Regions from separate parts of the Streptomyces europaeiscabiei genome, predicted to be linked through region 1. Evidence: riboswitches for the same ligand, from Rfam matches in the RefSeq annotation. Region 1 holds a riboswitch; each other region holds the start of a gene.
The links. Region 1 has a riboswitch for cobalamin ahead of OG858_RS03465 (energy-coupling factor ABC transporter permease). Riboswitches for the same ligand answer to the same signal wherever they lie in the genome.

Region 1 (9,758 bases):
GCAGCTTCTCCAGGCCGAGGCGATCGATGTTCTCCAGATCGACGCGGCCCGGGTCGGCGGAGTCAACGAGAACCTGGCGATCCTGCTGCTCGCGGCGAAGTTCGGGGTGCCGGTCTGCCCGCACGCGGGCGGGGTGGGGCTGTGCGAGCTGGTCCAGCATCTGTCGATGTTCGACTACCTGGCGCTGTCCGGCACCACCGAGGACCGGGTCATCGAGTACGTCGACCACCTCCACGAGCACTTCGTCGCCCCTGTGGTGATGCGTGAGGGGCACTACACCGCGCCGCTGGCGCCGGGGTTCTCCGCCACCATGCATCCCGAGTCGCTCGCCGAATACCGTTACCCGGACGGCACGTTCTGGGCCGCCGACCTCGCTGGACGAGAGGAAGTCGCATGACCGGGCAGACAGGTGAACCGACCGAGACGACCGGTGAACCCACCGAGCCGAGGGGCGAACTGGGCGGGCTCAGGGCGATCGTCACCGGGGGCGCGTCCGGCATCGGGCTGGCCACCGCCCGGCTGCTCGCCGCACGGGGCGCCGCGGTGGCCGTCCTCGACATCGACCCCTCCGGGGCATCGGCCCCGCTGCTCGGTCTCAAGGCCGACATCACTGACGACGTCTCCGTACGGGCCGCGGTCGCCGAGGCCGTCGAGCGGCTCGGCGGTCTGGACATCCTCGTGAACAACGCGGGCATCGGCGCCATCGGCACCGTCGAGGACAACCCCGACGAGCAGTGGCACCGGGTCCTCGACGTCAACGTCCTCGGCATGGTGCGCGTCAGTCGGGCCGCTCTGCCGCATCTGCGGAACTCCTCCCACGCGGCCATCGTGAACACGTGCTCGATCGGCGCCACCGCGGGACTGCCTCAGCGGGCCCTGTACTGCGCCAGCAAGGGCGCGGTCCTCTCGCTGACCCTTGCCATGGCCGCCGACCACGTCCGTGAGGGCATCCGCGTCAACTGTGTCAACCCCGGCACCGCCGACACCCCCTGGGTCGGCCGGCTCCTCGACGCCGCCGACGACCCCGAGGCCGAGCGCGCCGCCCTCAACGCCCGCCAGCCCCTGGGCCGTCTGGTCGCCGCCGACGAGGTCGCCGCCGCCATCGCCTACCTGGCGAGCCCCGCCGCGGCCTCCGTCACCGGCACCGCCCTGGCCGTCGACGGCGGAATGCAGGGCCTCCGCCTCCGCCCGGCGGACCGGTCGTGAGGACCAGGACCCTCGGCCGCACCGGCGTCCAGGTCACCGAGCTGGCGTACGGGGCCGCCGGCATCGGCAACCTCTTCCGCCCGGTGTCCGACGAGGAGGCGGCCGCCGCGATCACCGCCGCCTGGAACGCGGGCATCCGCACCTTCGACACGGCACCCCACTACGGACTCGGCCTGTCCGAACGCCGCCTGGGCGCCGCCCTGCGCGACCGCCCCAGGGACTCGTACACAGTCTCCACCAAGGTCGGGCGCCTGCTGGTGCCCGCCCACGAGGGCGGCGAAGGCGGTGGCGCGGCCGACGACCTGGCCAACGGCTTCGCCGTCCCGGCGACCCTGCGCCGCGTCTGGGACTTCAGCGCCGACGGCGTCCGCCGCTCCCTCGAAGCCAGCCTGGACCGCCTCGGCCTCGACCGGGTGGACGTCGTCCTCCTCCACGACCCCGACGACCACGCCGAACAGGCACTCGACGAGGCCTACCCGGCGCTCGAACGGCTGCGCGCCGAAGGCGTCGTCGGCGCCATCGGCGTCGGCATGAACCAGTCCGCCCTCCCGGCCCGCTTCCTGCGCGAGACCGACATCGACGTCGTCCTCCTCGCCGGCCGCTACACCCTCCTGGAACAGGACGCGCTCGCCGAACTGCTCCCCGAGGCCGCAGCACGCGGCCGGAGCGTGCTCATCGGCGGCGTCTTCAACTCCGGCCTGCTCACCGACCCCAAGCCGGGCGCCACCTACGACTACGCGCCCGCCCCGGAACCCGTACTCGAACGGGCCCTGCGCCTGAAAGCGGTCACGGAACGCCACGGTGTCCCCCTGCGCGCCGCCGCCCTCCGCTTCCCCCTCGGCCACCCGGCCGTCGTCAGCGTCCTCACCGGCGCCCGCTCGCCCGACGAGGTCCGCGACACCGTTGAGCAGTCCCGCCACCCGGTGCCGGCCGCCCTCTGGGACGAGCTGCGCGCGGAGGGCCTGCTCGCCCCGGAAGCCCCCGTGCCCGTCGAAGCCCCCGTGCATCTCGACGAGCCCGCACCCCTCGAAGAGAAGGAGCCGTCGTGAGGATCGCCCTGCACACCAGGGTCCGCGCCGACCGCGTCGAGGAGTACGACGCGGCCCACCGCGAGGTACCGGAAGAGCTGACCACCGCCATCCGCGCCGCCGGGGTGAGCGAGTGGACGATCTGGCGCAGCGGCACCGACCTCTTCCACCTGCTGGAGGTCGAGGACTACGCGGCGATGATCGCCGAGCTGGAGACACTCCCGGTCAACATCGCCTGGCAGGCCCGCATGGCCGACCTGCTCGACGTCGTCCACGACTACTCGGCGTCAGGGTCCGACGTCGGCCTGCCCGTGGTGTGGGAGCTGTGACGCCAACCGGTACGGACGCCAACACCGGGATCGTCGACGCCCACCACCACGTCTGGGACCTCTCCGTCCGCGACCAGGGCTGGATCACCGGCCCCGAACTCGCCCCGCTGCGGCGCGACTTCACCCTCCGCGACCTGGAACCGGAGGCGCGCGCCGCCGGTGTCACCGCCACCGTGCTGGTGCAGACGATCACCGTGCCCGAGGAGACCCCCGAGTTCCTGGCCCTGGCCGCGGACAGTGACCTGGTCGCGGGCGTCGTCGGCTGGACCGACCTCACGTCGCCCGATGTCGCCGCCGCTCTCGCCGAACTGCGCGAAGGACAGGGCGGCGAGCACCTGGTGGGCCTCCGCCACCAGGTGCAGGGCGAACCCGACCCCCGCTGGCTGGTACGCCCGGACGTCCTACGGGGCCTGGCCGCCGTCGCCGACGCGGGACTCGTCTACGACCTCCTGGTCAAGCCCCACCAGCTCCCGGCCGCAGTGGAGGCGGCGACCCGCCTCCCCCAACTCACCTTCGTCCTGGACCACGTGGCGAAGCCGCCCGTGACCTCCGGCGAACTGGAACCGTGGGCGAGGCGGACACGGCGACTGGCCGCCCTCCCTAACACCGTCTGCAAGCTCTCCGGCCTGGTCACGGAAGCCGACTGGGAAGCCTGGTCCGTCGCGGACCTCGTCCCGTACGCCGACACCGTGCTCGACGCCTTCGGACCCGACCGGCTGATGTTCGGCTCCGACTGGCCCGTCTGCCGGCTCGCCTCGGACTACCGCGAAGTCCTCGACACGGCCAGGTCGTTGACATCCGGACTCGGTCCGGCAGAACACCGGGAGGTCTTCGCGGGCACCGCCGTCCGCGTCTACGGCCTGCGGATCTGAGCCATGGCGACCAGCTCCTCCGGGGTGCGCGGACCGGGCTCGTCCTCGGTCAACAACCCTTGTTCGCAGAGCAGTTGAACGACCGCGATGCCCCAGGGGAGCCGTAGCCCGGCCTGTTGGAGGAGGTCCGTGCGGGCGAGCATCGTGGCCACCGGGCCCGTGCGCGCGCCGGACGGGGTGAGCAGCGCCGCGTCGTCGGCCCACCGGAGGGCGAGATCCACGTCATGCGTGGCCATCACGACGGTGGTGCCGGACCGGCGCAGCTCGTCCAGGGTCGCGAGGAGCCGCTCCTGTCCGTCGGGGTCGAGCCCGGCGGTCGGCTCGTCGAGGATCAGCACCCGGGGCCGCATCGCGACCGCGCCGGCGATGGCGGTCCGCTTGCGTTGACCGTAGGAGAGCAGATGGGTGGGCCGGTCGGCGAGGGCACTGATGCCGAGCGCGCCGAGCGCCTCGTCCACCCGGGCCCGCACCTGCGCGTCGGACAGCCCGAGGTTGAGCGGCCCGAACGACACGTCCTGCGCGACGGACGCGGCGAAGAGCTGGTCGTCCGGGTCCTGGACGACCAGCTGGACCGTCGTACGCAGCCGGGTCAGGCCCTTGCGGTCGTACGTCACCGGCCGCCCCTCCACCGCCAGCTCGCCCGTACGGGGCCGCAGCCCGCCGCTGAGCAGTCGCATCAGTGTGGTCTTGCCGCTGCCGTTGCGGCCCAGCAGGGCCAGCGCGCGCCCCTCGTGCACCTCGAAGTCGAGATCGCTGAGCACGGCCGGACCGTCCTCGTACGCGAAGGACGCGCCCCGCAGGGCGACCAGCACGGGCTCGCTCATGGCAGCGGCCTTTCCAGGACGAAGGTGAGGGCGGCCACAGTGGCGAGGAGCACGACACTGGCCGCGGTGAAGCGGGCGGAGATCCGGGCCTCGGGCACCAGCACACGCAGGGTGCCGTCGTAACCCCGCCCGGCGAGCCCGGTCTGCAGCCGGGCCGCCCGGTCGAAGGCCCGTACGAACGCGGTGGCGCCGAGACCGGCGAGCGAACGCCAGGTGGCCGCCCGCGTGGTGTGACCCAGCCGGGCGGCCTGCGCCTCCCGGATCCGGCGCACGGAGTCCAGGAGCAGAAAGCTCATGCGGTACGTGACCAGCGCCACGTCCACGACCGGCGCGGGCACCCCGGCCCTGACCAGGCGCGGCAGCAGGTCCGACATGGGTGTGGTGAAGGCGAACAGCAGGACGCCGAGGGAGGCGGCCGAGGTGCGCAGCAGCAGTTCCCCTGCGCGGACCGGGCCGCCGTCGGCCAGGGTGAGGAACCCGTCGGGCCCGCCGACCTGGACGAGCAGCGGCAGCGCGCCGGTCACGCAGAAGCCCAGCGGCACCCGGTAGGCACGCCACAGGCGACGGCCGGGCACGCCCGCCGGGCCCAGCAGCACGGCGAGCGCGGTCAGCAGGACCAGGGCCGCGCCGGGCCAGGGCGGCAGGGAGATCGCGAGCACGGTGAGGCCGAGCCCGAGCACGGCCTTGTCCACGGGATGGCGGCGGCGCCAGCGACTGCTGTGCGCCGCCGCGTCGATCGGCAGCACGAGGGCTCAGACCCGCCCGGCGGGGGACTCCCCGGAGCCGGCGGAGGAGCCTTCGTCGCCGGGCGAGGGCTTCGCGGCTGCCGTGGCCGTCACAGCCGCCGTACCGGCCGCGACCGTCGTGCTCACCGGAAGGGCCTCGGCCGTCCCGGCCGTGGTGGCGTCCCCGGCCCCGTCCAGCTCTGCCCGGGCCCGCGCCTCGCCCTGGCGGCGGCCCCGGTGGATGCCGAAGTAGTAGGCGAGGACGCCCGCTCCCAGCGCGGCCTGGAGGGAGAACAGCGCCGACTCGATCTCGCCGGAGGGCGGCTCGTACAGGGGCGAGAACCACGGCTCGTAGTCCGGCTCGATCTCGGTGATCGCCGTCTCCGCTTCACCGTCGGCGCCGGTGAAGGGCTCCTCCTTGTGGTCGCCGAGGCCGAGCGCCAGCGGCAGGACGGCGAGCGCGGCCACGACGAGCAGCAGCAGGGCGTTGATCTTCGTGTTCCGGTTCATCGGGCCACCGCCTCGGTCTCGGTCTCGGTGCGGTCGCGCTTGCCGGTCAGGAGCACGCCGAGCCGGGTCAGTTCGCCCTTGCTCGACTGCACCAGCAGACGCATCACCAGCACGGTGAGGAGGCCCTCGCTGACCGCCAGCGGGATCTGGGTGACGGCGAAGATGGAGCCGAACTTGCCGAGCGCGCCCAGGAAGCCGCTGCTCGGGTCGGGAAACGCGAGCGCCAGCTGCACGCTGGTGACGCAGTAGGTGACGAGGTCTGCGACGAACGCGCCGAAGAACACCGTGACCATCAGCGGCACGTCGAAGCGCCGCAGCAGCCGGTAGATGGCGTAGCCCGCCCAGGGCCCGACGATCGCCATCGAGAAGACGTTGGCGCCGAGCGTGGTCAGGCCGCCGTGCGCGAGCAGCAGTGCCTGGAAGAGCAGGGTGATGGTGCCCAGGACCGCCATGATCGGCGGGCGGAACAGGATGGCGCCCAGTCCGGTGCCGGTGGGGTGGGAGCAACTCCCGGTGACCGACGGCAGTTTCAGCGCGGACAGGACGAAGGTGAAGGCCCCCGAGGCGCCGAGCAGCAGCGTGCTCTCGGGATTCTCCTTGACCTCACGGGTGAGTGCCCGGACTCCGTGGACGACGAATGGCGCGGACGCGACGCTCCAGGCGATCGCGTGCGCCGGAGGAAGGAAACCCTCGGCTATGTGCATGGCTCAGCAGACCCTCTCCAGCACCTCGTGGATGGTTGACGCGCCTTGGCCGGTCTCCTGGCTTACGGGTGACACCGCCCATGCTCCGCCTTCCCGGGTCACAAGGACCCAGTGGCTGTCCGTGAGGACTGGAGCCGGACTTCCCGATCACAGTGGCGAGGGCCGCACCGGCATGACACCGGATTTCCCGTTCACCAAGGCGTGGTGACAGTAGTGCCCACATAAGGGCGCTGACAAGCGGAGACGAGGGGCGCGCGGGCGCCGTGGAACAGCTCACACCACGGCGCACGCCCCGTGAGCCCCACGCCGCACCAGGGTGAACTCACGACGACGGCAAGTGGCCGGATCCGCTCGCACACCTGGTCGCCCTTGGCCACAGGTCCCGCCCTGCGCTTGAATTCACCCTTCACGCCATCGGCACAGGGAGTCCGCAGTGCACCGCCCGACCTTGGTACGCAGTTCACGCCGTCTCGGCGTTCTCACCGCAGCAGCGCTCGCGGTCGCCGTCGCCACCGCGGGGCCGGCCGCGGCCCACGCGGAGGTCGAGGCGGAGGGCGCCCGAGCCCTCGACCAGAACGTCGAACTGACCTTCTCCGCGGAGTCGGAGTCCTCCTCCGCCGGCATCACCAAGCTGGAAGTGATCCTCCCCAAGGGCGTGGTCCCCTCCGACATCGCCTACGAGGAGGGCCCCGACGGCTGGAAGTTCACCCCGACCAGCCGGGGCTACACCGTGTCGGGCTCGAAGCTCGCGGTGGGGGAGGACGTCGAGTACGTCGTCACCGTACGGCAGTTGCCGGACGCCAAGTCGCTGGTCTTCAAGACCCTGCAGTCGTACAGCGACGGCAAGGTGGACCGCTGGATCGAGTTGGAGGAGTCCGAAGGGGACGGGCACGGCCACGGTCACCCGGCACCCCGTCTGGACCTGAAGGCCGCCGCCCCCGGCGCCGAAGTCGTGAGCCCCACCCCGTCGGAGGAACCCACGACGGCCTCACCCTCACCCTCACCCGAAACGAGCGCCGAGACCTCCGCGCCGTCGGCGGAGCCCGCTGCGGACAGCGCCGACGGCGACGAGGGTGTCTCCCCCGCCGTACCGCTCGGCATCGGCGCGGCCGTCCTCCTCGCGCTCGGCGGCGGTCTGTGGTGGTTCCGGTCCCGCCGGGACGGGACCGGCTGACGAGTCCGCCCGATCCGGGGCTCGTGCGGCCGCGCCGTCCACCGAAAGACCCTGACCTGACCGAAACGTGGCACGGGCTTTACTGCGACCTCCTTGCAGTTACCTGCTCCCCGCACAAGGGTGAAGGGGTTCGACGACATGCACGCGGCACGACGAGTTAGGCGCACGCCCCATGGCCCCTGTTACCGACACCGCCTCCTCGGCCACCGCCGAGAAGGGCGGTTTCTCATGGCGCCGGATCCGCGCCTCGATGACGCGCGCGGAGTGGGCGAGCCTCGGCGGTATGGCCGGCTTCATCCTGGCGCTGCATCTCATCGGCTGGTTCACGCTGGTCGTGATCGTCGCCCCCGAGCACTACAGCGTCGGCAGCAGGACCTTCGGCATCGGTATGGGCGTCACCGCCTACACCCTGGGGATGCGGCACGCCTTCGACGCCGACCACATCGCCGCCATCGACAACACCACCCGCAAACTGATGGGCGAGGGGCAGCGCCCGCTGTCGGTCGGCTTCTGGTTCTCCCTCGGGCACTCGTCGATCGTCTTCGCCCTCACCTTCCTGCTCACCCTCGGCGTCAAGGCGCTCGCCGGACCGGTGCGGAACGGCGACTCCCAGCTGCACGACCTCGCCGGCTGGATCGGTACCACGGTCTCCGGGACGTTCCTCTACGTCATCGCGATCATCAACCTGGTGATCATGGTGGGCATCTGGAAGGTGTTCCGGGAGATGCGCTCGGGCTCCTTCGACGAGGCCGCGCTGGAGGAGCGGCTGAACAGCCGGGGCTTCATGAACCGGCTCCTCGGACGGTTGATGAAGTCGATCACCAAGCCGTGGCAGATGTTCCCGCTGGGCCTGCTCTTCGGCCTGGGGTTCGACACGGCGACCGAGGTCGCGCTCTTGGTCCTGGCCGGTTCGGGCGCGGCCTCCGGACTGCCCTGGTACGCGATCCTGTGCCTGCCGATCCTGTTCGCGGCCGGTATGTCGCTCCTGGACACGATCGACGGCTCGTTCATGAACTTCGCGTACGGCTGGGCGTTCTCCAAGCCGGTCCGCAAGGTCTACTACAACCTCACGATCACCGGCCTCTCGGTGGCCGTCGCCCTCGTCATCGGCACCGTCGAACTGCTCGGCCTCGTCGCCGAGAAGGCGCATCTGCACGGCACGTTCTGGGACCGGGTCGCCGGCCTCGACCTCAACATCATCGGCTATGTCGTCGTCGGCCTGTTCTTCGTCACCTGGGCGGTCGCGCTGCTGGTGTGGCGGTTCGGGCGGATCGAGGAGAAGTGGACGACGGGCAGAACGCCCACCCGCGACCCGGCGACCCCGTGACCCGCCCTCGGCCCAGGTCTGCCGATCGGCCCAGGTCTGCCGATCGGCTCAGGCCTGCGGATCAGCTCAGGCCTGCGGATCGGCCCCGGCCTACGAATCGGTCTCGATCCGTGGCGCCACCTGGGGCGCCGATGGCGATGACGCCATCATGAGGCCCATGAATCGGCCTCCGCCGCGCCTCCACACCCCCGAGTGGTTCACGGCCGACGACTCGACCCTCGACGTCGCCCTCGTCTACCCGATGCAGGGCCCCGCCGGGATCTTCGGCCCCACCTGCGGGGCGTGCGCGCGGCTGGCCGCCGAGGAGGTCAACAAGGCCGGGGGAGTGCTGGGCAGGGAGCTGCGGCTGATCGAGGTCGACGGCGGCGCGGAGCCGTGGCGGGTCGCCGAGGACGTGGAGGCCCTGGTCGCCTCGGGAGCGGTGCAGGGTGTCACCGGCTGGCACATCTCCTCCGTCCGGCGGGCCCTGGCCCCGCGCATCGCGCACCGGGTGCCGTACGTGTACACGGCCCTGTACGAGGGTGGGGAACGCACCGAGGGCGTCTTCATGACGAGTGAGACGCCGTCCTGGCAACTGCTGCCCGCGATGCGGCTGCTGGCCGAGTCACGCGGTGTACGCCGCTGGTTCGTCGTCGGCAACGACTACGTGTGGCCCCGCCGCACGGCACGGGCGGCCCGGGGCTACGCCCGCGAGTGCCGGGGCAGGGTCAGTGGCGAGGCGTATCTGCCGCTCGGCACCGAGGACTTCGAGGACGTCCTGCGACGCATCGAGCGGGCCGACGCCGACGGGGTCCTGATGCTCCTGGTCGGCAGCGACGCGGTCCGCTTCAACCGGGCCTTCGCCGCCTCCGGGCTCGACCGGCGGTGCCTGCGGCTGAGCACGCTGATGGACGAGAACATGCTGATGGGCAGCGGCCCCGAGGCCACCCTCGACCTCTACAGCACGGCAGGTTTCTTCGCCTCGCTCGCCGACCGGAACACCCTGGACTTCCACGGCCAGTACGCGGACCGCTTCGGTCTGGAGGCGCCCGTTCCGGGCAGCCTCGGCGAGTCCTGCTA
Region 2 (9,758 bases), 6.3 Mb from region 1:
CTGGCGGGATCTGGAAGAGGTCTGTTAGGCGCTCGTCCGGGTGCGTGCCGCATGTGGCTGGTCGCGCAGCTCCCAGAGCCCCTTACAGAGCGCTACCTGACAGGGCGCCCCTCGACCGGCGCGCTCCCCGTACCCTGTAGCAGCATCACAACCCCCTGTTTTCTAGGAAGGCGTACGTCTGTCATGGCCCAGCAGGACACCGATCAGCAGCACGTGGGCGTGCTCCCCGTCGATGACGAGGGATTCGTCGTCGACACGGAGGACTGCGAGGAGCGCGAGCAGGCGTACCGGGAGCGTGGCACGTCGCTGCCGATCACCGTGGTCGGGAACCCGGTGCTGCACAAGGAGTGCAAGGACGTCACGGAGTTCGGCGACGAGCTGGCGAAGCTGGTGGACGACATGTTCGCCAGCCAGCGCACGGCGGAGGGTGTGGGCCTGGCCGCGAACCAGGTCGGCGTCGATCTGAAGGTGTTCGTGTACGACTGCCCGGACGACGAGGGCAAGCGGCACACCGGTGTGATCTGCAACCCCAAGCTGGTCGAACTGCCCGCCGAGACGCGCCGGTTGGACGACAGCAACGAGGGCTGCCTGTCGGTGCCGACCGCGTACATGCCGCTCGCCCGCCCCGACTACGCCGAGGTCACCGGGCAGGACGAGAAGGGCAACCCGATCAAGGTGCGCGGCACCGGCTACTTCGCGCGCTGCCTGCAGCACGAGACCGACCACCTGTACGGCTACCTGTACATCGACCGGCTCTCCAAGCGCGACCGCAAGGACGCGCTGCGCCAGATGGCGGAGAGCGAGCCCCGGTACCCCGTGGTCGCGAACGACTGAGCCGCGTCGGCCCTGCCCTCAGGCGGCTTCCGGGCCCCGGAAGGTCCGGCGGTAGGCCTGCGGGGTCGTGCCCAGTGACCGTACGAACTGATGGCGCAGGGCGGCAGCGGTGCCGAAGCCGCTGCGCCAGGCGATCGCGTCCACCGTCTCGTCCGTCGCCTCCAGCAACCGCTGGGCCAGCAGCACCCGTTGGCGCAGGATCCAGCGGTACGGCGTGGTCCCGGTCTCCTGCTGGAAGCGGCGGGCGAACGTGCGCGGGGACATGTGCGCCCGGGCGGCGAGCTGCTCGACGGTGACCTCCTCGTCGAGGTGCTGCTCCATCCACACGAGCACCTCGCCGACCGTGTCGCACTGCGAGCGGGGCAGTGGTCGCTCGATGTACTGCGCCTGGCCGCCGTCGCGGTGCGGCGGCACCACCATCCGCCGGGCGATCTTGTTGGCGACCTCCGGTCCCTGCTCCTTGCGGACGATGTGCAGGCAGGCGTCGATGCCGGCGGCCGTGCCCGCCGAGGTGATCACCGGATCCGCGTCCACGTACAGCACGTCCGGTTCGACCATCGCCCGCGGGTACTGCCGGGCCAGCTCCTCGGCGTGCCGCCAGTGCACCGCGCACGACCGGCCGTCCAACAGGCCGGCCGCGCCGAGCACGAACACTCCCGAGCACACGCTCAGCACCCGGGCGCCCCGGTCGGCGGCCCGGCGCAGCGCGTCCAGCAGCTCGGCCGGGTAGATCCGCCGCACATAGCTCTCGCCCGCCGGTACGACGACCAGGTCGGCCTCTTCGAGCCGGTCCAGGCCGTACGGCGTGGAGATCGTGAACCCGGCGTGGGTCCGCAGGGTCGGTCCCTCCGCCGACGCGACCGCGAAGTCGTACACGGGCAGACCCTCATCGCTGCGGTCGAGGCCGAAGACCTCGCAGACGACACCCAGTTCGAAGGGATGCACGCCCTCCATGAGGACGGTGGCCACGTTGTTCAGCATGCTGCCAGTGTGCCTCGGATGTGGCAGTAATTCGAGGGGGTGCGGCAGTCCTGCCACTGTTTGTCAGGAGCGTTCGGCCCGACAGTGGTGTCCATGGATACGACACAGCTGCAAGGACTCATCGGAACTCTGGCCGTACTCGGACTGCTCGCCCTGGTCGCGCTGCCGGCGATCGTCGGCGTCGTGCACGACTGGCGCGTGGACCGTCAGCTCAGGAGGGCGGAGGAGCGGCGGACGTCGCACGGCATCGCCCGTGCGGCCTGATCACACATCTGTGCGACAGCGGTCGACCCCCTCTGTAGCCTCTCCTCGCCCCAAGGGGAGGACCGTGAGACACCAGAACGCGCCCCGCGCACGGCCGGACCCTGGCCGTGCGCGGGCGGGGCGGCGGCTCTGGCGCTGCCGGCGGCGACAGGGGCCCACACGGAGGGCAGGGGAGACGTCCGCGTCACCAGGACGGCCGTCAACGGCGGCAGGAACGTGATCATCGGGACGTCGAAGATCATCAGATCCCCGGTCCCCGGTCCCCGGTCCCCGGTCCCCGGTCCCCGGTCCCCGGTCCCCGGTCGCCGGTCGCCGTCAAGGACAACTCGGGCGCCAGGAAGATCACGGATCTCGGCACGTTCAACAGGTCCAACGGCTATGGCTTCACGACCTGGGACGGCGACTCGTCCTGCGCCAGGAAGAGCTCGACGACATCGGTGTGCACGGGCACCATGACGGTGGATCCCGGCTGGATCGCCGACAGCGACGACATCGATTCCCATCGCGTCGCCGGTGTCTGGCAGGCCAACGCCACCGTCAAGGCGAACGACGGCGACTACTGGATCTCCGACGACATCGCCCGGTTCAAGGTCAAGCGTGTCTCGACCCTCACGACGGTCATCAAGCCCGAGAAGGTCGCCAAGGGCACGAAGATCACCGTCGCCGGCAGTCTGGCCCGGGCGCCGGCTGGGAGACCCTCAGGTACCACGGGTTCACCGGGCAGCCGGTCCAGCTCCAGTTCAAGAAGAACGGCGCCGCCCGCTACACCACCGTCAAGACGGTGAGGACGGGCAGCGCCGGGAAGCTCGGCACCAAGGTCACCGCCACGGCGGCGGGCAGCCGGCGCTGGTACTTCCCCGGCACGACGACGGCCGCGAGGGTCACGTCGGCCGGGGACGCGGTCGCACTCAAGTGACCTCGGCGGCCTGGAAGTGCCTAGAACTCCTCGTCCAGGTCGACGGTGCCCTCCACTGCGACCTGGTACGCGGACGGGCGCCGCTCGAAGAAGTTGGTCAGCTCCTGGACGCCCTGCAGCTCCATGAAGGAGAACGGGTTCTCCGAGCCGTAGACCGGCGCGAACCCCAGGCGCGTCAGGCGCTGGTCGGCGACGCATTCCAGGTACTGCCGCATCGATTCGGTGTTCATGCCCGGAAGGCCTTCACCGCACAGGTCGCGCCCGAACTGCAGCTCGGCCTCGACGGCTTCCTTCAGCATGTCCGTGACCTGCTGCTGGAGCCGGTCGTCGAAGAGCTCCGGCTCCTCCTTGCGGACGGTGTCCACCACCTCGAAGGCGAAGGACATGTGCATCGTCTCGTCGCGGAACACCCAGTTGGTGCCCGTCGCCAGACCGTGCAACAGGCCCCGGCTGCGGAACCAGTAGACGTATGCGAAGGCGCCGTAGAAGAACAGGCCCTCGATGCACGCGGCGAAGCAGATCAGGTTCAGCAGGAAGCGGCGGCGGTCGGCCTTGGTCTCCAGCCGGTCCAGCTTCTCGACCGAGTCCATCCACTTGAAGCAGAACTCGGCCTTCTCCCGGATGGACGGGATGTTCTCGACGGCGTCGAAGGCCGCGGCCCTGTCCGCCGGGTCGGGGAGGTAGGTGTCGAGCAGTGTCAGATAGAACTGGACGTGCACGGCCTCCTCGAACAGTTGCCTGCTCAGGTACAGGCGCGCCTCGGGGGAGTTGATGTGCTTGTACAGCGTCAGCACGAGGTTGTTCGCCACGATGGAGTCGCCCGTCGCGAAGAATGCGACCAGCCGGCCGATCATGTGCTGCTCACCCTCGGACAGCTTCGCCAGGTCGGCGACGTCCGAGTGGAGGTCGACCTCCTCGACGGTCCAGGTGTTCTTGATCGCGTCCCGGTAGCGCTCGTAGAAGTCCGGGTAGCGCATGGGACGGAGAGTCAGCTCGAAGCCGGGGTCGAGGAGATTCTGGTTGCTGGGCATTACTGGCAGGCCTCGCAGGACTCGGGGTTTTCCAGGGAGCAGGCGACGGCATCCGGGTCGGCCGCCTGCTGGAGGGGGATGGTCTTCTCGGGCTGTGCCGGGGCCTGCGCCTGGGCCTGGCCCTGGGCGGCGCGGGCGATGCGGGTCGCCGGGCGGGAGCGCAGGTAGTACGTGGTCTTCAGCCCCGACTTCCAGGCGTACGCGTACATCGAGGAGAGCTTGCCGATGGTCGGCGTCTCCAGGAACAGGTTCAGCGACTGCGACTGGTCCAGATACGGGGTGCGGGCGGCGGCCATGTCGATGATCCCGCGCTGCGGGATCTCCCAGGCCGTGCGGTACAGGGCCCGTACGTCGGCCGGGATCCACGCGAAGTCCTGCACCGAGCCGTTCGAGTCGCGAAGCGCCTCACGGGTGCGGGTGTCCCAGACGCCCAGCTCCTTGAGGTCCTTCACCAGATACGAGTTGACCTGGAGGAACTCGCCGGAAAGCGTCTCGCGCTTGAACAGGTTGGACACCTGCGGCTCGATGCATTCGTACACACCTGCGATCGAGGCGATGGTGGCCGTCGGCGCGATGGCGAGGAGCAGGGAGTTGCGCATGCCCGTCGTCGCGACGCGCTCGCGCAGGGCCGCCCAGCGCTCCGGCCAGGTGGACTCGACGCCGTAGTGGTCCGGGTGCAGCACACCACGGGCCGTGCGGGTCTTGTCCCAGGCCGGCAGTGGGCCGTTGCGCTCGGCGAGGTCGGCGGAGGCCTCGTACGCGGCGAGCATGATGCGCTCGGCGATCCGCGTGGACAGCGCCTTGGCCTCGGGGGAGTCGAAGGGCAGGCGCAGCTGGAAGAAGACGTCCTGCAGGCCCATCGCGCCGAGGCCGACCGGGCGCCACTTGGCGTTGGACCGGCCCGCCTGCTCGGTCGGGTAGAAGTTGATGTCGACCACGCGGTCGAGGAAGGTGACGGCGGTGCGGACGGTCTCGTCCAGCCGCTGCCAGTCCATGTCGCCCGCCGCCCGGTCGACGAACGCGCCCAGGTTCACCGAGCCCAGGTTGCAGACCGCCGTCTCCCCGTCGTCCGTGACCTCCAGGATCTCCGTGCAGAGGTTGGACGAGTGCACGACATGGCCCGGCTCCGCCGTCTGGTTGGCCGTGCGGTTGGCCGCGTCCTTGAAGGTCATCCAGCCGTTGCCGGTCTGCGCGAGGGTGCGCATCATGCGGCCGTACAGATCACGGGCCGGGATGGTCTTCTTCGCCAGGCCGCCCGCCTCCGCCTTGCGGTAGGCGGCCTCGAACTCCTCGCCCCACAGGTCGACCAGCTCGGGCACGTCGGCCGGGGAGAACAGCGACCACGGCTCGTCGGCGTTCACCCGGCGCATGAACTCGTCCGGGATCCAGTGCGCCAGGTTCAGGTTGTGCGTACGCCGGGCGTCCTCACCGGTGTTGTCGCGCAGCTCCAGGAACTCCTCGATGTCGGAGTGCCAGGTCTCCAGGTAGACCGCGGCCGCGCCCTTGCGCCGGCCGCCCTGGTTCACGGCGGCGACCGAGGCGTCCAGCGTCTTCAGGAACGGCACGATGCCGTTGGAGTGTCCGTTGGTGCCCCGGATCAGCGAACCGCGCGAGCGGATACGGGAGTACGACAGGCCGATGCCGCCGGCGTGCTTCGAGAGGCGGGCCACCTGGTGGTAGCGGTCGTAGATGGAGTCCAGCTCGTCCAGCGGGGAGTCGAGGAGGTAGCAGGACGACATCTGGGGGTGGCGTGTACCGGAGTTGAAGAGCGTGGGGGAGGAAGGGAGATAGTCGAGGCGGCTCATGAGGCCGTAGAGCGCGGCGACTTCGTCCACGGCACGGGCGGTGTCGTCCTCGGCCAGACCGCTCGCCACGCGCAGCATGAAGTGCTGGGGTGTCTCGATGACCTTGCGGGTGAGGGGGTGCCGGAGCAGGTAGCGGCTGTGCAGGGTGCGCAGGCCGAAGTAGCCGAAGCGGTCGTCGCCGGCCGGGTCGACCAGGGCGTCCAGACGCTCGGCGTGCACGCGCGTGAACTCCGCGGTGCGGTCGGCGACGAGGCCCTCCCGGTGGCCCACGGCGATGGACCCGGTGAACGTCGTGACGCCCTGCGAGGCGGCCTCGGCGCGGATGCCGATGGCCAGCAGACGGGCGGCCAGCTTCGAGTAGGCGGGGTCCTCGGAGATGAGGCCCGCGGCCGCCTCCGTGGCCAGCTCGCGCAGCTCCGCGTCGTCGGCCCTCGCGGACCGGCCGCGCAACGCGGCGGCGGCGACCCGGCCGGGATCGGCGTCGGGGAGGTCGACGGTCAGCTCGGTCAGGGTCCGCAGCAACGCGGTACCGGGACCGTCGGTCTCCGTCGCCGGGGTGGCTGAAGCCAGGTGGGCTGAAGCCAGGTCGGCTGAAACCGGGTCGGCTGGCGCGATGGTCACGTGGGGGCTCTCCCTCGCTCGGCAAGGGGCCTTGCGGAGGGCAGGCGGCAGCACACGAACGCGCGGGGGCGTCGCGTCCACCGGCCCATTCCACGAGGCCCGGACGTCAGGCACCCGGACCGGACGGCCGGGCGCGCTGTCGGCAGGTGTTCGGACTGAACAGGCGTGCGCAAATAGGTATGTACGCACGCGAGTACACCGTTGCGGGACAGTTCCGGATTCGCACCGGATTCCCCTGCGGCGACAGCGAGCATGAGCATACATCTAGTGCCGGGTCGCGGTGGCACCCCCACATGTTGTGTCGCATTCGGCTTCGCAGGGTGTCAGAGAGTCAACTCATAGGTGATCAGCGAGATGTCGAGGACGTCGGGGAGGGGGTTCCAGTCGCGCTCCGGCGTGCGAGTGAAGCCCAGGCGTTCGTAGATCCGATGGGCCGCGCGCATGGTGCGCTGCGTCGACAGCACGACGCGTGCACAGCCCTCCACGGTCCGGGCGCGCTCCACACAGGCCCGTACGAGGGCCTCGCCGACACCCCGCCCGCGCGCTTCCGGGGCAACCGCGAGCATCCGTATCTCGGCCTCTCCCGCGGCGGCGATGTCCGCCATGGGGCCGCCCGCCGGGACGAAGGTCACACCGCCGAGCACCCGGCCGTCCGCCAGGGCCACGAGCACGTCGGCCTCGTCGGCCCGCTTCGCCACGTCCCGCAGCTCACCGAGGTACACATCGCTCTCCCCGAAGTCCAGCAGTCCGTCGCCGAGGTAGGCCTGCGCGGTGATCTCGCCGAGGGTGGCGTACTCGTCGGGGGCCACGTGCCTGATCGAGATGTCCATGCGTCGCAGTTTGCATCAGTGGCGACGTTGCGGGGCTGCGGCTTTCCACAGGGGCCGTCGCTTGTCGGATGATCCGATCTGCTCGTCCCTGGGCGATCCGAGCCGTTCGGATCCATGGGTGACTTGAGCTGTCGGTCCACGGACGAGTCGAGCCGTCGGTCCATGGGTGACTTGAGCCGTCGGTCCATGGACGATCGGACCGGGTCAGCCCACCGCAGGCCACCGCGGCAGCGTGGCCACGAAGTCCTCGGTGAAGTCACGGGTGCCCGGCCCCAGGGCGACGCGGCCGGTGGCGCGGAGGCGGGCGGTCAGGGCGGGGGACTCGGAGTAGTGGACGCGCCGGGCGGCGGCCGGCACGAACACGGTCTGGCCGCGTGTGAGTTCGCTCGCGCACTCCACGACGACGGCCCCCTCGGCGGCCTCGACGAACGCCTCGTCCCCGCAGACCCCCACGGCCAGCGGATCGTGCAGCGGACATGTGCCGTCTCCGCCGTGGCGGGTGTAGGCGTCCATGTAGGTGCGCATCAGCCGGGCGGCGAGGGCCGTGCCCGGGCCGGCGGCCTCCAGTGCGGCGAGGTCGGCGGGGCGGAACAGCCAGCGGTGCGAGGCATCCAGGTCGACCATGGTGAACGGGATGCCGGAGGAGAGCACGATCTCGGCGGCGTCCGGGTCGGCCCAGATGTTGAACTCGGCGACCGGGGTGAAGTTCCCCGGCACCTGGGCGGCGCCGCCCATGAACACGAACCTGCCGACGCGGTGGGCGAAGTCCGGGTCCTCCAGCAGGGCGATGGCCACGTTGGTGAGCGGGCCGGTCGCGCAGACCGTCAGCTCGCCTTCGTGCTTCCGGGAGAGCCTCAGGAGGGCCTGGGCGGACGACTCCGCGAGGTGGGGGGCCGTCGAGTCGGGGAGGGTTTCGTTGCCGAGGCCCGCCGGACCGTGGAAGGCGGATGCCTCGCGGTAGGGGAGGCGGGAGAGGGGGCGGCCCGCGCCTCGGTGTACGGGGACGTCGGCGTCGATGCGTAGGGCTCGGGCCAGGGCGCGGGCGTTGGTGTACGTCGCTTCTGCGGGGAGATTGCCGCCGACCGAGGTGTAGGCCTTGAGGTCCCACAGGCCGGTGCCGAGCAGGTACTGCAGGGCTACGGCGTCGTCTATACCGGGGTCGCTGTCGAGCACGATCGGGGTGCGGGCGGTCACGTGGTCAGCGTAACCGGAGGGGTTTCGCCCCCGCCGCCCCTACCCGTCCCATCCTCCAGGGGCTGTGCCCTTTCGAGCCCCCCTTGCGTCTGAGAGCTCGGGGGGGTTGCCGGTTCGTGGGCGGGTGCGGGTTGGGTGGGGTTGCTCGCGCAGTTCCCCGCGCCCCCTAAAAGACTCCGGGCGCGACCCATGTCTTTCAGTGGCGCGGGGAACTGCGCGAGCAATCACGACGGACCTGCGGGTGGGGGTCGAAGGGGCGCAGCCCCTGGGGGATGGGAATGGGTAGGGGCGGCGGGGGCGAAGAAACGGCCCCCGCCGCCCCCGAACCCAACAAGAACCTAGTGGCTCGACCCCGCGGTGGCCGGGGGCAGTTCCACCTTGACGCCCGCGTCGCCCGCGTCCGCCGTGTAGTCCTCCGGCTTGGTCTCGTCGATGCCTTCTGGGGCCTTGAACGCCCGCAGGACGAAGGTGAGGACTACCGTGACCACGACGTTGAGGACGAAGGCCGTCAGGCCGATGTAGCCGATCTCGCCTATGCCGGGGATCTCCGCGGAGGAGCCGCCGAAGTGCTTCTGCGTGGGGGAGGCCACGCCGTAAGCGGCGATCGTCCCGTACAGCATGCCGACGGCCCAGCCGGCGAGGAGGGCCCAGCGGTGGCACCAACGGGTGAAGAGGCCGCCGACGAGGGCCGGGAAGGTCTGGAGGATCCAGATGCCGCCCAGGAGCTGGAAGTTGATGGCGACCGTCTTGTCCATGGTGAGGACGAAGGCCAGCGCGCCCACCTTCACCAGCAGGGACACCAGCTTGGAGACCTTGGTCTCCTGCGCGGGCGTGGCGTCCGGCTTGATGAAGTCCTTGTAGATGTTGCGGGTGAAGAGGTTTGCCGCCGCGATGGACATGATCGCCGCGGGGACCAGGGCTCCGATGCCGATGGCCGCGAAGGCGACGCCCGCGAACCAGTCGGGGAACATCGTCTCGAACAGCTGTGGGATCGCCAGCTGGCCGTTCTGCACCTGGATCCCGGCCGCGATCGCCATGAAGCCCAGCAGGGCGAGCAGCCCCAGCATCAGCGAGTACAGCGGCAGGATCGTCGTGTTGCGGCGGATGACCTCGCGGCTCCTGGACGACAGCGTCGCCGTGATCGAGTGCGGGTACATGAAGAGCGCCAGCGCCGAGCCGAGGGCCAGAGTGGCGTACGTCCACTGGTTGGCGTCACCGGGGACGAGGGCGCCGCGCGGCTTGTCCGTCGCCGGGTTGGTCTGGCTGTACGCCTCGCCCGCCT
Region 3 (9,758 bases), 1.7 Mb from region 1:
GGCGACAGGTGGAACTGCGTACCACCCGGCAGGAGCGGTCCCTCGACGGCGACCACGGCCCCGAGGTGGGCATCGTCCTGGACGAGGCCTCCGTACGACGCGTGGTGGGCGGTCCCGCGGTCATGCGGCGGCAACTCGAGCGCATCAAGACCGTGGCGCGACACCCTCGTGTGAGCCTCCAGCTGCTTCCGTTCTCCGTCGGAGCGCACTACGGCACCACCACGCCGTTCATCCTGCTCGGTTTCAAGGACGACGACGACCTGCTCTACATCGAGGGCCCCACCGGGGGCCTGTCGAACCGTGACGACCTGGCCCTCACAGCGCGCTACCAGGAGTGCTTCGAGGACATCAGCTCCATCGCTCACCACGGCGAGAGGATGATCGAGGCGCTCGACGCGATCAGGGAGAGCCTGGACAACGACTGACCCGGGACGGGACGCCCGGGCGACGAACGGGGAGGGAGGCCTCATGGCGGTCTTCGGAATACGGGCGTGGTGGCGGGAATTGCGCACGGCACCCGCCTCCGCGGCGGGCGACACGCCGCAGGTTCCGCCCGAGCGGACCGACCCGGAGGAGCATGCCGAGCTCGGCGACGGCGACCTCAGGGCGTACGCCGTGCGGCACCCCGAACGGGCGGAGCCGCTCAGTCAGGTCGAGAGCGCCCGAGCGGCGGGAACCGTCCCGCCGCTGTCCGTGCGGCTGCTGCTCGGCACGGCATGCGGCAGTGTCCTGTTGTTCAGCGTCGCGGTCGCCACCCGGGTCGGTCCCGGCATACGGCTCGGTGACGCCTCCCCACTCGCCTCGGCCGTGATCGGCGCGGTGGGCGCGGCCCTCGTCACGGCTCTCGGCGCATGGCTGGGCGGCGCGTTGCGGCACCGCTCCACCGGCTCTCCTGGCGCCACCGGCTCTCGTGGCGCCACCGTCAGCGGTGATGCGGCCTTGGGGGCCGAGCCTGGCCGAGCGCCCGGTTCAGGACCCGGAGCCGTTCCGTGACCGGGGTCAGACCCCACCACAGGCCGGCCCCGGCGGCGCCCAGCACGGTCACCACCAGCCAGACGAGAGCACGCACCTCACCGCTCGGCACGAGCAGCGCGGCCAGAGCGCCCACTCCGACGGACAGCACCCCCATCACGGAGCAGAAGAGCGCCAATGGAGCGGCCGCGGTCACCCGTTCACGCCAGACGCCCGACTTCCCCGTGCGCGCCGAGGCTGTTTCCCTCGCTCGGTCTGCCATGTGTCACCTTCCGTCCCCCGGGCCGATCCTCACGATCCGCCCGCTCCCGGGTCCACAAGTCCCGCCAGAAAACCACACCACGCCGCGTAGCGAAAGACGAGCAGCGCGTCACCGTTCCCGTTCGAGTCACGAACCGTGACCCGCCTCTGCCCGGCGGCCACTTCCACGCAGTCGTCCGCTTCACCGGAGTAGCTGCTCCTGACCCACATCCGCTCCGGCGACTCCCTGCCGACCACACCGACCTCCACCTCACCGGCCGGCGCACCGACACGGCGTCCTCACCGCGACGACCCGAGCGCCGTGTCCCGACGCCGCTCGTCGGCGCTCGGCTTTCGTACTGCCGTTCCCTCAAGTGTTCCCAGTCCGGGCGTCGGGGAAGAGCGCGGAAAGAGCCGATTCGGGTGTCTGACGCGATTTCGGCGGTGTGGGGCTCAGCACACCCCTGCACCGCAGGTCAACAGCAAGTTGACGGGTCTTCCGGGAGCGTGGTGGACTGCCGGGGCCATGTACGACGGCAGGAGAGGAAGCCGGTGCGAGTCCGGCGCGGTCCCGCCACTGTCACCGGGAAGAACACCCCGGGAGCCAGGAACTCTCGCCGTCGGTCTCGTCGAACCAGGGCGTGGACACCCTGAGTGAGGACATATCGCCATGTGCGCCATGTGCGGCTGCCCGCCGGGGCTCAGCGCCCGGTCCCTGCCCGACCCCGTGACCGGCTGAACCGGTGCGTGCCGACCGCGTCTTCGCGTACGGCGCCGCCGCCGGGCTCCTCGGTGATCTGCTGCTCGGTGATCCGCGCCGGGGGCATCCGGTCGCCGCGTTCGGGCGGGCCGCCGGTGCCGTGGAACGGGTGCTGTGGCGCGACCACCGCGGGTGGGGCGCACTGCACACCGCGGTGTGCGCGGGCGGCGCCGTGGCGCTGGGGGCCGTCGCGGCGGCCGCCGTACGGCCGTCGCGGGTCGCCTCCGTCGGGTTGACCGCCGCCGCCACCTGGGCCGTCGTCGGGGGGACCTCGCTCGGGCGGGAGGCCCGGACGATCGGGCAGTTCCTCGACGCGGGGGATGTCGAGGGCGCGCGGGCCCGGTTGCCTCATCTGTGCGGGCGGGATCCTCAGGCGCTCGACCCCGACGGGATCGCGCGGGCCGTCGTGGAGTCCGTCGCCGAGAACACGTCCGACGCGGTGGTGGGGGCGCTCGTGTGGGGGGCCGTCGCCGGGGTGCCCGGGCTCGTGGGGTTTCGGGCCGTCAACACGATGGACGCCATGGTCGGACACCGGTCGCAGCGGTATCGCCGGTACGGGTGGGCCTCCGCGCGGCTGGACGACGTGGCGGGGTGGCCGGGAGCCCGGCTGACCGCGGTGCTGGCCGCGGCTGCCGGTGGGGATGCCCGGGGGGCTGTTCGGGCGTGGCGGGCGGACGCGGGGAAGCATCCGAGTCCCAACGCGGGGCCCGTGGAGGCCTCGTTCGCGGGGGCGCTCGGAGTGCGACTGGGGGGCACGTTGGCGTACGGGGGGCGGGTTGAGCATCGGCCTGTGCTGAATGGGGAAGGGCGGGCCGTCGTCGTGGGCGACATCGAGCGGGCTGTTCGGTTGTCCCGGCGGGTCGGGTGGCTGGCGCTCGGGGTGAGTGCGGGTGCGGCGGCGCTGCGGGGGCGGGTCGCCGGGCGCTCGGCACAGCGGTTGAGGAGGCAGGGATGAGTGGCGGACTGCTGGTCGCCGGGACCACGTCCGATGCCGGGAAGAGTGTGGTGACCGCCGGGATCTGTCGGTGGCTCGTGCGGCAGGGCGTCAAGGTCGCGCCCTTCAAGGCGCAGAACATGTCGCTCAACTCCTTCGTGACGAAGGAAGGCGCCGAGATCGGGCGGGCTCAGGCCATGCAGGCGCAGGCCTGCCGCGTGGAGCCCAGTGCGCTCATGAACCCCGTTCTGCTGAAGCCCGGGGGAGAGCGGAGCAGCCAGGTGGTGCTGCTGGGCAAGCCCGTGGGGGAGATGAGTGCGCGCGGGTACCACGGGGGGCGGCAACAGCGGCTGCTCGGGACGGTGTTGGAGTGTCTCGCCGAGTTGCGGGGCACGTACGACGCGGTGATCTGTGAGGGGGCCGGTTCCCCCGCCGAGATCAATCTGCGGCGGACCGACATCGTCAACATGGGGATCGCCCGCAACGCCGGGCTTCCCGTGCTCGTCGTCGGCGACATCGACCGTGGTGGGGTCTTCGCGTCGTTCTTCGGGACCGTCGCACTGCTCTCCCCCGAGGACCAGGCCCTCGTCGCCGGGTTCCTCGTCAACAAGTTCCGGGGGGACGTCTCCCTGCTGGAGCCGGGGCTCGACATGTTGCACGGGCTCACCGGGCGGCGGACGTACGGCGTGCTGCCGTTCCGGCACGGGCTCGGGATCGACGAGGAGGACGGACTGCGGGTCTCGCTGCGGGGGACCGTCCGGGAGTCGAACGTCGCGCCGCCCGTCGGGGAGGACGTGCTGCGGGTGGCCGTGTGCGCGGTGCCGCTGATGTCCAACTTCACCGACGTGGACGCGCTCGCCGCCGAACCCGGTGTCGTCGTGCGGTTCGTGGACCGGGCCGAGGAGCTGGCCGACGCCGACCTCGTCGTCGTTCCGGGGACCCGGGGGACGGTCCGGGCGTTGGAGTGGCTGCGGGAGCGGGGCCTCGCCGACGCCCTCGCACGACGTGCCGCGCAGGGGCGGCCGGTCCTCGGCATCTGCGGTGGGTTCCAGGTGCTCGGGGAGCACATCGAGGACGAGGTCGAGAGTCGGCGGGGGCATGTGGACGGGCTCGGGATACTGCCCGTGCGCGTGCGGTTCGCTCCCGAGAAGACGCTCACACGGCCCGTCGGGGAGGCCCTCGGGGAACACGTCGAGGGGTACGAGATCCATCACGGGGTCGCCGAGGTCATGGGCGGGGAACCCTTCCTGGACGGGTGCCGGGTCGGACAGACCTGGGGCACGCACTGGCACGGGTCGTTGGAGTCGGACGGGTTCCGGCGGGCCTTTCTGCGTGAGGTGGCGGCCGCCTCTGGGCGCCGTTTCGTGCCGGCCGCCGACACGTCGTTCGCGGCGCTGCGCGAGGAGCAGCTCGACCGGCTCGGCGATCTGATCGAGGAACACGCGGACACGGACGCGCTGTGGCGGCTCATCGAGTCGGGCGCGCCGCCGGGACTGCCGTTCGTGCCGCCCGGAGCACCGGGAACACCGGGAGCGTCCGGATGAGCACGGGCTCGCTGTTGAACGACCGGCCGCGGGTCAACCGCCCATGGCCGGAGGGTGACTTGGAGGGCGACGCATAGTGAGTGTTCCGTTTCCGTTCACGGCCGTCGTCGGCCAGGACGACCTGCGGCTGGCGCTGCTGCTGAACGCGGTGTCGCCGGCGGTCGGCGGTGTGCTGGTGCGCGGTGAGAAGGGGACCGCGAAGAGCACCGCCGTGCGGGCGCTCGCGGCGCTGCTGCCGCAGGTGGAGGTCGTCGTCGGCTGCCGGTTCTCGTGCGATCCCGCGAAGCCGGACCCCGCGTGCCCGGACGGGCCGCACGAGCCGGCGTTCGAGACACGGCCGTCCCGCATGGTCGAGCTGCCCGTCGGCGCCTCCGAGGACCGGCTCGTCGGCGCCCTCGACATCGAGCGGGCGCTGTCCGAGGGCGTGAAGGCGTTCGAGCCGGGTCTCCTCGCGGACGCGCACCGGGGGATCCTCTACGTCGACGAGGTGAACCTGCTCCACGACCACCTCGTCGACCTGCTGCTCGACGCGGCCGCGATGGGCGCCTCGTACGTGGAGCGCGAGGGTGTCTCCGTACGGCATGCCGCGCGGTTCCTGCTCGTGGGGACCATGAACCCCGAGGAGGGCGAGCTGCGGCCGCAGTTGCTCGACCGGTTCGGGCTGACCGTCGAGGTCGCGGCCTCGCGGGAGCCGGACCAGCGGGTGGAGGTCGTACGGCGGCGGCTCGCCTATGACGACGACCCGGCGGGTTTCGTGGCCCGTTGGGCGGACGAGGAGGCCGACGTACGGCAACGGGTCGCCGCCGCACGGGAGTTGTTGCCGTCCGTGGTGCTGGGCGACGGGGTGCTGCGGCAGATCGCTGCGACCTGTGCGGCCTTCGAGGTCGACGGGATGCGGGCCGACATCGTGATGGCCCGGACGGCCACCGCGCTGGCCGCGTGGGCCGGGCGGACCGAGGTGCTGGCGGAGGATGTGCGGCAGGCGGCGCTGCTCGCCCTGCCGCACCGGCGACGACGGAACCCGTTCGACGCGCCGGGGCTCGACGAGGACAAGCTCGACGAGACGCTGGAGGAGTTCGCGGAGCCACCGGAGAACTCGGCGGACCCGGAGACCACTCAGGACGACGAAGACCCCGACCCCGGTCCCGACGGACCCGGTGGCGGTGGGCAGCCGCCCTCCTCCGAGCCCGAGGGACCGCAGGGCGGTGACTCCGGGGCACAGCCCGAGAGCGGGGAGGGCGTGCCGGCGCAGGCTCCGGCCGCCGGGGAGCAGTCCGCCGTACGGGCCGCCGAACCCTTTCGTACGAAGGTGCTGAGCGTGCCGGGGCTCGGGGAGGGCGCTACCGGGCGGCGTTCGCGGGCACGGACCGAGCACGGGCGCACGACCGGAGCGCGTCGGCCCCGTGGCACGCTGACCAAGCTGCATCTCGCGGCGACCGTGCAGGCCGCCGCGCCGCATCAGCGGACGCGGGGACGGTCCGGGCCGGGGCTGGTCGTACGCCGTGACGATCTGCGGCAGGCGACGCGGGAGGGGCGTGAGGGGAACCTCGTGCTGTTCGTGGTCGACGCCTCCGGGTCGATGGCGGCGCGGCAGCGGATGAGTGCCGTGAAGGGCGCCGTCCTGTCGCTGCTCCTCGACGCCTATCAGCGGCGGGACAAGGTGGGTCTGGTGACCTTCCGGGGGTCGGCCGCCGAGGTGGCGCTGCCGCCGACCTCGTCCGTGGACGCGGCGGCGGCCCGGCTGGAGTCGCTGCCCACGGGCGGGCGGACGCCGCTGGCGGCCGGGCTGCTCAAGGCGCACGACGTGCTGCGGGTGGAGCGGCTGCGGGACCCCGCGCGACGGCCGCTGGTCGTCGTGGTGACCGACGGCCGGGCGACCGGCGGGCCGGAACCCGTCGCGCTCGCCGGGCGGGCGGCCCGGCTGTTCGCGGCCGAGGGCACCGCCTCCGTGGTCGTCGACTGCGAGTCGGGCCATGTCCGGCTGGGACTCGCCGGGCAGCTCGCTGGTGAACTGGGCGGTACGGCGGTGACGTTGGACGAGCTGCGGGCCGACTCCATCGCCGGGCTGGTACGGGATGTGCAGGCAACGCACGGAACGCAGGGACCGCAGGGAACTTCGAGGAGGGCCGCATAGATGCCGCAGGGACAGCCGAGTGTCGTACCCGACGACGGACTGACGACTCGTCAGCGCCGGAATCGTCCACTGGTCTTCGTCCACACGGGCGTGGGCAAGGGGAAGTCCACCGCCGCGTTCGGGCTCGCGCTGCGCGCCTGGAACCAGGGGTGGCCGATCGGGGTGTTCCAGTTCGTCAAGTCGGCGAAGTGGAAGGTCGGCGAGGAGAACGCGCTGCGAGTGCTCGGGGCGTCCGGTGAGGGTGGGTCCGTCGACTGGCACAAGATGGGCGAGGGCTGGTCGTGGGTGCAGCGCGACGTCGTGCAGGGTGACAACTCGGCCAACGAGGACAAGGCCCGGGAGGGCTGGGAGCAGGTCAAGCGGGACCTGGCGGCCGAGACGTACAAGCTGTATGTGCTGGACGAGTTCGCGTACCCCCTGCACTGGGGGTGGATCGACACCGACGAGGTGATCGACGTGCTGCGGAGCCGGCCGGGGACCCAGCATGTCGTGATCACCGGGCGGAACGCGCCGGAGAAGCTCGTCGACTTCGCGGACCTCGTGACCGACATGTCGAAGGTCAAGCACCCCATGGACGCGGGCCAGAAGGGCCAGCGGGGCATCGAGTGGTGACGCCGTGACCTTCTCTCCCTCCGCTCCCCTGCCCTCCGTCCCCCGGCTGGTCGTCGGCGCGCCCTCCTCGCGCAGCGGCAAGACCACCGTGGCCACGGGGCTGATGGCCGCGCTCACCGAGCGTGGGTTCGCCGTGTCCCCGCACAAGGTGGGGCCGGACTACATCGACCCCGGATACCACGCGCTCGCGAGCGGGCGGGTGGGGCGGAACCTCGACGCGTACCTGTGCGGACCCGAACTGGTCGCGCCGCTCTTCGCGCACGGGGCGCGCGGGTGCGACATCGCCGTCGTCGAGGGTGTGATGGGGATGTACGACGGGGCCTCGGGGCAAGGGGAACTGGCGTCCACCGCGCATGTGGCGAAGCTGCTGCGGGCGCCGGTCGTGCTGGTCGTGGACGCGTCGTCGCAGTCGCGGTCGGTGGCGGCGCTGGTGCACGGGTTCGCCTCCTGGGATCCCGAGGTGCGGATGGGGGGCGTGATCCTCAACAAGGTCGCCTCGGACCGGCACGAGGAGTTGTTGCGGGACGCCCTGGAGTCGACCGGTGTGCCCGTGCTGGGCGTGCTGCGGCGGGCTCCCCAGGTGGACACCCCGTCCCGGCATCTGGGGCTGGTCCCGGTCGCCGAGCGGCAGGCCGCGGCGGTGGAGGCCGTGGCGGCGATGGCCGCGCAGGTGCGGGCGGGGTGCGATCTGGAGGCGCTGGTCGCGCTCGCCCGGAGCGCGGGGCCGTTGTCGGGTGCGGCCTGGGAGCCGCCCGTCGCCGCCGTCACGGGGAGGCGGGAGGTGGTCGCCGTGGCCGGCGGGCCCGCGTTCACCTTCTCCTATGCCGAGCACGCCGAGCTGCTGACCGCCGCCGGCGCCGAGGTCGTCGTCTTCGACCCCCTGCGCGACGAGCAACTGCCCGACGGGACGGGCGGGTTGGTGATCGGCGGCGGGTTCCCCGAGATGTACGCCGCCGAGCTGTCCGCGAACGAGCCGCTGCGCAAGGCGGTCGCCGAGCTGGCGTTCGGCGGGGCTCCGGTGGCCGCCGAGTGCGCCGGTCTGCTCTACCTGTGCCGGGAGCTGGACGGGCGGCCCATGTGCGGGGTGCTCGACGCCACGGCGCGGATGGACGAGCGGCTGACCCTCGGATACCGGGACGCCGTGGCCGTCGGCGACAGCGTGCTCGCGCCGGCCGGGACCCGGATGCGGGCGCACGAATTCCACCGGACGGTCGTCGAGCCCGGGGCCGGACCGGCTCCCGCCTGGGGAGTACGGAGCCCTCGGCCTCGGGTCGAGGGGTTCGTGCAGCAAGGGGTGCACGCGAGTTACTTGCACACGCACTGGGCGGCCGAGCCCGGTGTCGCCCGGCGGTTCGTGGAGAGATGCCGGATCTCATGAGCGGCGGCCCGGCCGGAGCCGCGCCCGGCTTCGAGCCCTCCCGTTCACTCCGCCACGCCCACCACCAGCCAGATGAAGGCCGCCCCGGCGATCGTGCACAGCACGGTGGAACGGGCCGGGTGTTCGTGGTGGGCCTCGGGGAGGATCTCGGCGGCGGCGAGGTAGAGCAGCGCGCCGCCGAAGAAGCCGAGGTAGCAGCCGAGGGGGCCCTCCGGGATCGTGAACAGCAGGGTGGAGGCGGCTCCCACCACCGGGGCCGCCGCGTCCGCGAACAGCATCGCGAGCGCGCGGCGGCGGGCGTTGCCGTACAGGCTCGTCAGCGTGTACGTGTTGAAGCCGTCCGCGAAGTCGTGGGCGATCACCGCGAGCGCGACCGCGATGCCCATGCCGTCGCCGATCTGGAAGGCCGCGCCGATCGCGACGCCGTCCATCGCGCTGTGCCCGACCATGGCGGCGGCGGCCGTCAGGCCCACCTGGGGCGTACGGCCGTTGTGCTCCTTTCCCCCGTGCGCCGCCTGCCGTACGGCCAGCAGGCGTTCCACCAGGTGGGTCAGGAGAAAACCGGCGACGAACAGCAGCAGCGCGGCCGGTACGCCGAAGACCTCCTCGCCGGCCGCCTGAAGTGCCTCGGGGAGCAGATCGAGGCCGACCACGCCCAGCATCAGGCCGCCGGCCAGGCCCAGCACCAGGTGACGGCGGTCCGTCACCCGTTGTGCCGTCCAGCCGCCGACCAGCGTCATCAGGAACGCGCCGAGTGCCACGAAGACCGCCATGGGTACTTGCTACCGGAAGAGCGGGGGCTGTCGGCTGCGGCGCCCCGAGCGGGTGCGGAGTGGGGAGGCCCGGTTTTGACCGCGGGTTCGTCGTGGCTGGTCGCGCCCGCGCGGCGCAGCCGCCCCTGTCCTGGCCCCGCGCCCCTCAATGGGCGCGGCTGTGGCTGACCATGGGCTCGGCTCCCTCGTCGTCGGTGTGGGCGCCTCCAAGGGTGTGCCGGTGGCGGAGGTCCTCTGCCTGATCGAGGGCGCTCTGCGGGAAGCCGGGCTCTCGCCGGGGTCGGTCGCCGTGCTCGCGACCGCCGACGCCAAGGCCGACGAACCCGGCCTCGTCCAGGCCGCCGAACGCCTCGGCGTCCCCCTCGTGGCCTACGCCGCGGAGGAACTGGCCGCGGTGGAGGTGCCGAACCC

Region 2: linked by a shared signal. The riboswitch ahead of OG858_RS30735 (ribonucleoside-diphosphate reductase subunit alpha) and the one ahead of OG858_RS03465 (energy-coupling factor ABC transporter permease) in region 1 are both predicted to bind cobalamin.
Region 3: linked by a shared signal. The riboswitch ahead of OG858_RS10485 (cobalamin biosynthesis protein) and the one ahead of OG858_RS03465 (energy-coupling factor ABC transporter permease) in region 1 are both predicted to bind cobalamin.

The regions. Positions count from the first base shown of each region.
Region 1 is NZ_CP107841.1:738,632-748,389, reverse strand. Features, by position in the region: gene OG858_RS03505 (enolase C-terminal domain-like protein) at 1-397, shown strand, start outside; gene OG858_RS03500 (SDR family NAD(P)-dependent oxidoreductase) at 394-1,206, shown strand; gene OG858_RS03495 (aldo/keto reductase) at 1,203-2,255, shown strand; gene OG858_RS03490 (L-rhamnose mutarotase) at 2,252-2,563, shown strand; gene OG858_RS03485 (amidohydrolase family protein) at 2,560-3,435, shown strand; gene OG858_RS03480 (energy-coupling factor ABC transporter ATP-binding protein) at 3,417-4,259, opposite strand; gene cbiQ (cobalt ECF transporter T component CbiQ) at 4,256-5,005, opposite strand; gene OG858_RS03470 (energy-coupling factor ABC transporter substrate-binding protein) at 5,012-5,494, opposite strand; gene OG858_RS03465 (energy-coupling factor ABC transporter permease) at 5,491-6,198, opposite strand; cobalamin riboswitch at 6,229-6,412, opposite strand; gene OG858_RS03460 (DUF1775 domain-containing protein) at 6,632-7,372, shown strand; gene nicT (Nickel transporter NicT) at 7,623-8,699, shown strand; gene OG858_RS03450 (substrate-binding domain-containing protein) at 8,857-9,758, shown strand, end outside.
Region 2 is NZ_CP107841.1:6,992,457-7,002,214, forward strand. Features, by position in the region: gene OG858_RS30700 (tetratricopeptide repeat protein) at 1-28, shown strand, start outside; gene def (peptide deformylase) at 184-834, shown strand; gene OG858_RS30710 (GlxA family transcriptional regulator) at 853-1,815, opposite strand; gene OG858_RS30715 (hypothetical protein) at 1,909-2,079, shown strand; partial or broken gene OG858_RS48250 (hypothetical protein) at 2,209-2,995, shown strand; gene OG858_RS30730 (ribonucleotide-diphosphate reductase subunit beta) at 3,016-4,026, opposite strand; gene OG858_RS30735 (ribonucleoside-diphosphate reductase subunit alpha) at 4,026-6,452, opposite strand; cobalamin riboswitch at 6,577-6,712, opposite strand; gene OG858_RS30740 (GNAT family N-acetyltransferase) at 6,776-7,282, opposite strand; gene OG858_RS30745 (nucleoside hydrolase) at 7,487-8,476, opposite strand; gene mctP (monocarboxylate uptake permease MctP) at 8,815-9,758, opposite strand, start outside.
Region 3 is NZ_CP107841.1:2,425,839-2,435,596, forward strand. Features, by position in the region: gene OG858_RS10465 (helix-turn-helix domain-containing protein) at 1-425, shown strand, start outside; gene OG858_RS10470 (hypothetical protein) at 469-993, shown strand; gene OG858_RS10475 (hypothetical protein) at 923-1,234, opposite strand; gene OG858_RS10480 (DUF397 domain-containing protein) at 1,264-1,443, opposite strand; cobalamin riboswitch at 1,707-1,848, shown strand; gene OG858_RS10485 (cobalamin biosynthesis protein) at 1,956-2,927, shown strand; gene OG858_RS10490 (cobyric acid synthase) at 2,924-4,450, shown strand; gene OG858_RS10495 (putative cobaltochelatase) at 4,527-6,584, shown strand; gene cobO (cob(I)yrinic acid a,c-diamide adenosyltransferase) at 6,585-7,196, shown strand; gene OG858_RS10505 (cobyrinate a,c-diamide synthase) at 7,201-8,574, shown strand; gene OG858_RS10510 (ZIP family metal transporter) at 8,619-9,347, opposite strand; partial or broken gene OG858_RS10515 (cobalamin biosynthesis protein) at 9,529-9,758, shown strand, end outside.